DNA from 2 places in the Peribacillus sp. Aquil_B1 genome. Region 2 is predicted to be linked to the other one. Evidence: riboswitches for the same ligand, from Rfam matches in the RefSeq annotation. Region 2 holds a riboswitch; the other holds the start of a gene.

Region 1 (3,418 bases), 130 kb from region 2:
TTTCGAGGACTCCTTGCTCGAAGTGAAGGAAACGGGTGAGGGAATTAAAGGTACCCTTTCAGTAGGTTCCGTACTTGCTTATATGTCTTATTTACCTGATAAAATTAATGATTTCAAGAAAAAATTTCCTTCCGTTTCCTTTAAAATATTCGCAGGAGATCCATATGAAATAAGTAATTATTTGGAGAATCAGGATATTGAACTTGCCATTGTTCATTTACCTGTCGAGATGAAGGGTCTTTCCATTTTGAACATAGGACAAGTGCCGAATGTTTTTGTTGTACCTGAGGATTGGGACAGTTTCACTTCGAAGGATAGGGTTCATTTAAAGGATATTGAAAATATCCCATTGCTTTTAGTGCATAGGGAAAAAGGACAAGGGATTTATGAAGAAATTATCGAGGAATTTAAAGAGCGGGAAATACAGCCAAATATTTTATGCGAATGCCATGATGTAAATGTTCTGCTCTCACTGGTTTCAGCTGGAGTTGGGGCGAGCATTGTTCCGAAATCAGCTGTTTCACCTCATATTATAAAAGGAGTGAAAGTGTTGGATATTATCGATTCTTCAATTCAATCGAATATAGCTTTGGTTTTTAGACAAGATCGTTATCTTTCAAAAACGGCAAAACATTTTATTGAGCTGTTTTGAAGAAAAGCTAGGCCTGCTTAAAGTGCCTAGCTTTTACGTTACAGTTAAAGATGAATCATTCCCATACTTCTTTCGCTACATCAACAACGAATTTCAGTTTTTCCCATTGCTGTTCTTCGGTCAGCTTGTTGCCGTGATGGGTGGAGGCAAAGCCGCATTGCGGGCTTAAGCATAATTGTTCGAGAGGAACGAAGTCTGATGCCTCCTTGATGCGAGCCCTGACTGCTTCCTTGTCTTCGATTTCTCCATTTTTTGAAGTGACGACGCCCAGTACGACCCGTGCCCCGCCATTTGGAATGAATTCCAATGGTTTGAAATCCCCTGAGCGTTGATCGTCATATTCCAGGAAGAATCCATCGACTTTTTCTTTTGCCAATAAAGTTGGGGCGATACGTGCATAGCTTCCTTCAAACGCCCAAGTTGACTGGTAGTTCCCACGACATAGGTGTGTAGTGACGACAAGGTCTTCTGGTTTTCCTTCCAATGCGCCATTAATTACGCGAAGTGCAAGGTCGATTAACTGTTCCCTCGTATATTTTCCATCTTTGAACTGGAAATCCGGAGCTGAAAGTCTGGCAATATAAACATCATCCAATTGAAGATAACGCACACCTGCTTCATAAAAGGCTTTCAAAGCATGCTGGTACGCCTTGATGATATCATTTGCATAGTCTTCAATATCAGGGTAGACGTCTTCATTATGAATGCCTGCAGCAAATAATTGATTCGGACTGGGAATGGTTTGCTTGGCAACGGCACGTCCGTTCACGATTTTGTTCAATTCAATGAAATCGCGAATGAAGGGATGTTCAGGATTGAATGAAACCTTCCCGGTATTGCGAACGTTATATCTCTCTGTTTCCACACCATCGAACGAGAGACCTTTTTCAGTCACATATCCCTCGATGCCATTTAAATGTTCGAGGAAGTCGAAGTGCCACCATGTTCGTCTGAACTCACCGTCGGTAACGGCCTCTAATCCAACTTCAATTTGTTTTTCGACAATCCGATTGATTTCTTCGGTCTCAACTTCACGAAGACGCTCTGCTGAAATGGTACCTTCCTTATAGTTCTTTCTGGCAATATGTAGACGTTCTGGTCTTAATAAACTTCCAACGTGGTCGGCTCTGAATGGTGCTTTCGTTAATGTGATTGACATGTTGCATTCCTTCTTTCTCTTTAAAAATAAAAAACCTCTTCTTAAAAATAAGAAGAGGTGTTGGCAGCAAAGCTATATACTCTTCTTATCTTCAAGTTTTTACACTTCTGGAATTAGCACAGTACATGAATAGTCTGTTGCTGAGGCATCAAAGGGCCAGTCCCTCCACCTCTCTGGATAAGAGTTGTCTATTAAATTAAGTATGACTATACAGGTAGTTTGTACAAAGGTCAAGCTTTGAAGGTGGAATATTTCGAATATACCGATTGTTAATTCGGGCAGAAATGTTAACTGCATCGGGGAACCCGGCATATGCTTTGAGTGGGGAGGGAATGCGAGGATGAGTATATTCAATCCATTCAAAAATGGCATACCGATAACGGTAACTGAAGCTATGATAGAGAGAATCATAAAAATGAAATCACCTGGTCAGGATATTAAAGTCGAGATTACGCCAAAGCATATTGTGCTTTCCGGAACGATGGAAGTGAAAAAAATGATGTTTAAGAAAAACGTAGCTTTCCGAATTACATTAAAACCGGTTTCTGTTGAAAAAAGAACGATATCATTTGAATTAGTGGAAATGGAACCAATTGACAGGAATTTCATCAACCAAAGGATATTTAACAGACCGCCATTTTTTGAATATGAAAAAAGAGCGATCAAAATGAATGTTAATGCTTGGGACATCGTGAGAAAAATTCCGGTGGGCACAATTAAATCGTATGAACTTGTCGAAGGTGCATTGAAAATGAAACTCTCTTTATGAGTTAAGGGATATTTTACATACAACCTTATCCGCAATATAAAGGGAGTGCCAGGTGTGTTAGTGTTATGGTGAGATTGGTCAAGAAAAAAATGTGATTGATAAATCAAGCTCTTTAAAATATACTAAATAACTTGAAGTTTTGAGTTTTTCTGGGAATGAGGAGGATAATGATGGATCAAAAGATTTTGCCTGCTTCAGCAAGCATGAAGGATTTTGAAAGATTTCTAGAAAGCTCCTATGAAATAGGTGTGTTTCTTGATTTGCATATATCACAATTGAAAAATGTAAGTATGATGGCAAAGCAGCATAATAAGAAAATGATTTATCATGTCGATTTGATTCATGGCATAAGAAGTGATGAGTACGCGACAGAATTCATATGTCAGGAATATAATCCCTATGGACTGATTTCAACTAAATCAAGCGTTATATTGAAGGCAAAGCAAAAGGGAGTCATTGCGATCCAGCGAATCTTTTTAATAGACTCACATGCGCTTGAGAAAAGTTATAAGCTGGTGCAGAAAACCAAGCCGGATTATATCGAAGTATTGCCGGGTGCCATGCCATGGATGATAAAAGAAGTGAAGGAACGATTGCAGACACCCATTTTTGCAGGCGGCCTCATACGTACTTCGGATGAAGTCCTGAACGCTCTTGATGCCGGAGCGTCGTCAATTACCACTTCCAAAACTGAATTATGGGATATCGTCTAATAGAGAAAAATTGAAAAAAATTACAGAAAAATAGATTAATTTTTCACAAAATATTGACAGCGTTTTCATAACCTAGTATATTTTACAGTACAAGTTAATATATGTGACGGAGACTAGGAGATTCA
Region 2 (3,418 bases):
ACATCTCCAATAATTTGAATTATGAAGACGATAATTAGAATAACGATCGTCGCTACAAGCGTAACGTCATTTTGATTTCTTTGATAGCCGTCCAAATAGGCTAGATTACCAAGCCCGCCTGCGCCGATGACCCCGGCCATTGCGGTATATCCAACCAATGCAATCGATGTTACCGTAATCCCGGAAATAAGGGCAGGCATCGACTCTGGAAGAAGGACCTTCCAAATGATCGTGCTCGTTTTTGCCCCCATCGATTTAGCGGCTTCAATTACACCTTTATCGATTTCACGAAGGCCGATTTCAACCATACGCGCATAAAATGGTGCCGCACCGATAATAAGTGCCGGCAGTGCAGCGTTCTCTCCGATCATGGAACCGACAAGCGCTTTAGTGAAAGGAATGAGCAGCACAATCAAAATAAGAAATGGAATGGAACGGAATATATTGACGACAGCACTCATGATCCCGTTGACTGCCCGGTTTTCCCACATATTACCCTTACCTGTCAGGAACAGGATCAATCCTAATATTATCCCTATAAAAAAGGTTGCCACTACAGAGACGCTTGTCATGTAAAGTGTTTCCCTCGTAGCTTCAATAATGTCTTCCCAATCAACATTCGGCAATAATTCTTCAAGCATGAGTAATCACCTCCACGCCTACCTGCTGTGCTTTAATGAATTCGATTGCGCGGAGCATTTCATCCTCAGTGCCATCAAGATGGATAAACAATGTTCCATATGAACCGCTTCTTGTTTGGGATATCTTGCCTTGAACGATATTTACATCCAACTCGAAATTACGTACAAGCTTGGTGATCAACGGGCTTTCTGCATGATCGCCTACAAAGGTCAATTGAATCACTTTGCCTGCAGGATAGCGTTCGAGCAAATGGTCCATCGTTTCTTTCGTTTCTTCCGGTTCCGTTACCTGTTGCACGAAACGCTTCGTCATTTGTTCTTTAGGGTTCTTGAAAACATCCAGGACAGGTCCCTGTTCAACAACTTGCCCGCTTTCCATCACGGCGACGCGATGGCAGATTTTGCGTATTACATGCATTTCATGTGTTATCAAGACGATCGTCAATCCCAAGCGCTGATTGATGTCAACAAGCAATTCGAGTATGGAGTCGGTAGTCTGCGGATCCAAGGCAGAAGTCGCTTCATCACACAGCAGCACTTTAGGGTCATTTGCCAGAGCCCTGGCAATTCCCACCCTTTGCTTTTGCCCTCCGCTTAATTGTGAAGGATAGGCCTTTTCCCTGCCTTCCAGTCCGACTAACTTGATCAATTCGTTCACACGCTTGGTTCGTTCAGTTTTAGAAACTCCTGCAATTTCCAATGGGAAAGATATATTCTCCTGAACGGTCCTCGACCATAATAGATTGAAATGTTGGAAAATCATGCTGATTTCTTGACGGGCCTTACGGAGCTGAGCCCCTTTAATTTTTGAAATTTCCTTCTCAGCCACCACAACGGATCCCTCTGTGGGAGTTTCCAATCCATTGAGCATTCTGATTAAAGTACTTTTCCCCGCTCCACTATAACCGATGATACCGAAAATCTCGCCTTTATTTATTTCAACATTCACATTATTTACAGCCTTGATCGTCTCACTGTTTCCTTTTCCTGTTCGGAACAGCTTACTGACTTTCGTCAATGTAATCATTAATCCTCACCTCTTTTATCCAATAAAACCTATGAACTTAGTTGATTTCTCTACATTATTAGTCTGTTTCTCATATCATGCGCATGTTTTCCCCATTAAAACAGAAAAAACCTTTCTGCATGAGCAGAAAGGCAGGTGAAGAAACAGGCCTTTCTCTCATCTTCCAAAGTAATTAAACTTTGTGTGAATTGGCACCTTTCCAAGGAAATCTCCTTGTCGGTTGCCGGGTTTCATCGGGCACATCCCTCCACCTCTCTTGATAAGAGCTAATATATAGAATATTTGTACATCATTAAGTTCTTTAGTATGGAGAAATTTTATCATAGATAAAAAAGGAGCGCAATGTATAATATTTCTAGTACAAGCATGTACAGAAACTTTACTTATACCGTTTTGGATGTCAAGGAGACGATATTCGTCGCTTTTTCAATTGCCTGCTCCAAATCTTCTATTAAATCCTCTACATTTTCAATCCCAATCGATAAACGGACTTGGTCGGCACTCACACCCGCTTTCGTAAGACCCGCCTCATTCAATTGTTGATGGGTCGTACTGGCTGGGTGGATGATCAAGCTCTTCGCATCCCCAACATTCGCTACATGGGACCATAATTCCACCGCATTGATAAGTTTTGCCCCAGCTTCTCGATTACCTTGTATCCCAAATGTAACGACAGATCCAGCTCCCTTTGGCAAATATTTATCCGCAAGGGCTTTATCGGGATGATCCTCATCACCAGGATATGAAACCCAAGTCACGGCAGGATGGTTTTTTAAATATTCAATGACCGACTTGGTGTTTGCTAGATGCTCTTTCATCCTTACATGAAGCGTTTCAAGTCCAAGCGTAAACTGGAAAGCACTTTGGGCACTTAGAGCAGGGCCTAAATCACGGAGTAACTGGACTCGGGCTTTCGTTATGAACGCGGCAGGTCCAACTGCCTCGGCGTATACCAGACCGTCGTAACTTGGGTCAGGCTCCGTGAAGCCAGGGTAATTTGGCGAGTTCCAATCGAATTTCCCACCATCCACAATGACACCGCCCAGCGTCGTTCCATTTCCCAGAAGCCATTTTGTAGCGGAATGGATGACAATATCCGCTCCAAAATCAATTGGTCTGCATAGATACGGTGTCGCAAAGGTATTATCAATGATCAAAGGTATTCCGGCATCATGGGCGATTTTCGCTACCGCTTCTATATCAAGCACCCTCAAACTTGGATTTCCGATCGTTTCAGCAAAAATGGCTTTAGTTCTTGGCGTAATCGCCCTTTTGAAATTTTCGGGGTCATCAGGAGAAACGAACTTCACTTTGATCCCATATTTCGGAAGAGTGTTTTCAAAAAGGTTATACGTACCGCCATATAATGTGGAGGCTGAAACAATCTCATCCCCTGCAGCGGCAATATTCAGGATTGAAAGTGAGATGGCCGCCATTCCGCTTGCTGTTGCCAATCCGCCGATACCGCCTTCCAATAAGGCCATTCTTTCCTCAAAAACGCTGACCGTGGGATTATGAAGTCGTGAATATATATAGCCATTCTCCTTTAGGCCAAATAAATTCGCTGCATGGTCGGTGTCTTTGAACAAGTATGCATTGCTTTGGTAGATAGGAACTGCACGGGCACCTGTTTCATCAGCTTGCAGACCGCCATGAACACTCAATGTTTCGAAACGCAACTTTTTCTCTGACATATGATTTCACCTTTTTCTATGGATTTAGTTGGAATTATATGATGATATCTGGTCTT

Evidence for each region. Region 2 has a riboswitch for S-adenosylmethionine ahead of MPH60_RS18925 (methionine ABC transporter ATP-binding protein). Riboswitches for the same ligand answer to the same signal wherever they lie in the genome.
Region 1: linked by a shared signal. The riboswitch ahead of MPH60_RS18235 (5-methyltetrahydropteroyltriglutamate--homocysteine S-methyltransferase) and the one ahead of MPH60_RS18925 (methionine ABC transporter ATP-binding protein) in region 2 are both predicted to bind S-adenosylmethionine.

What each region holds. Positions count from the first base shown of each region.
Region 1 is NZ_JAKXEE010000003.1:18,842-22,259, reverse strand. Features, by position in the region: gene MPH60_RS18240 (LysR family transcriptional regulator) at 1-652, shown strand, start outside; gene MPH60_RS18235 (5-methyltetrahydropteroyltriglutamate--homocysteine S-methyltransferase) at 708-1,811, opposite strand; SAM riboswitch class I at 1,894-1,995, opposite strand; gene MPH60_RS18230 (hypothetical protein) at 2,152-2,580, shown strand; gene MPH60_RS18225 (glycerol-3-phosphate responsive antiterminator) at 2,751-3,293, shown strand.
Region 2 is NZ_JAKXEE010000003.1:153,190-156,607, forward strand. Features, by position in the region: gene MPH60_RS18920 (methionine ABC transporter permease) at 1-641, opposite strand, end outside; gene MPH60_RS18925 (methionine ABC transporter ATP-binding protein) at 634-1,668, opposite strand; SAM riboswitch class I at 1,822-1,934, opposite strand; gene MPH60_RS18930 (O-acetylhomoserine aminocarboxypropyltransferase/cysteine synthase family protein) at 2,052-3,362, opposite strand.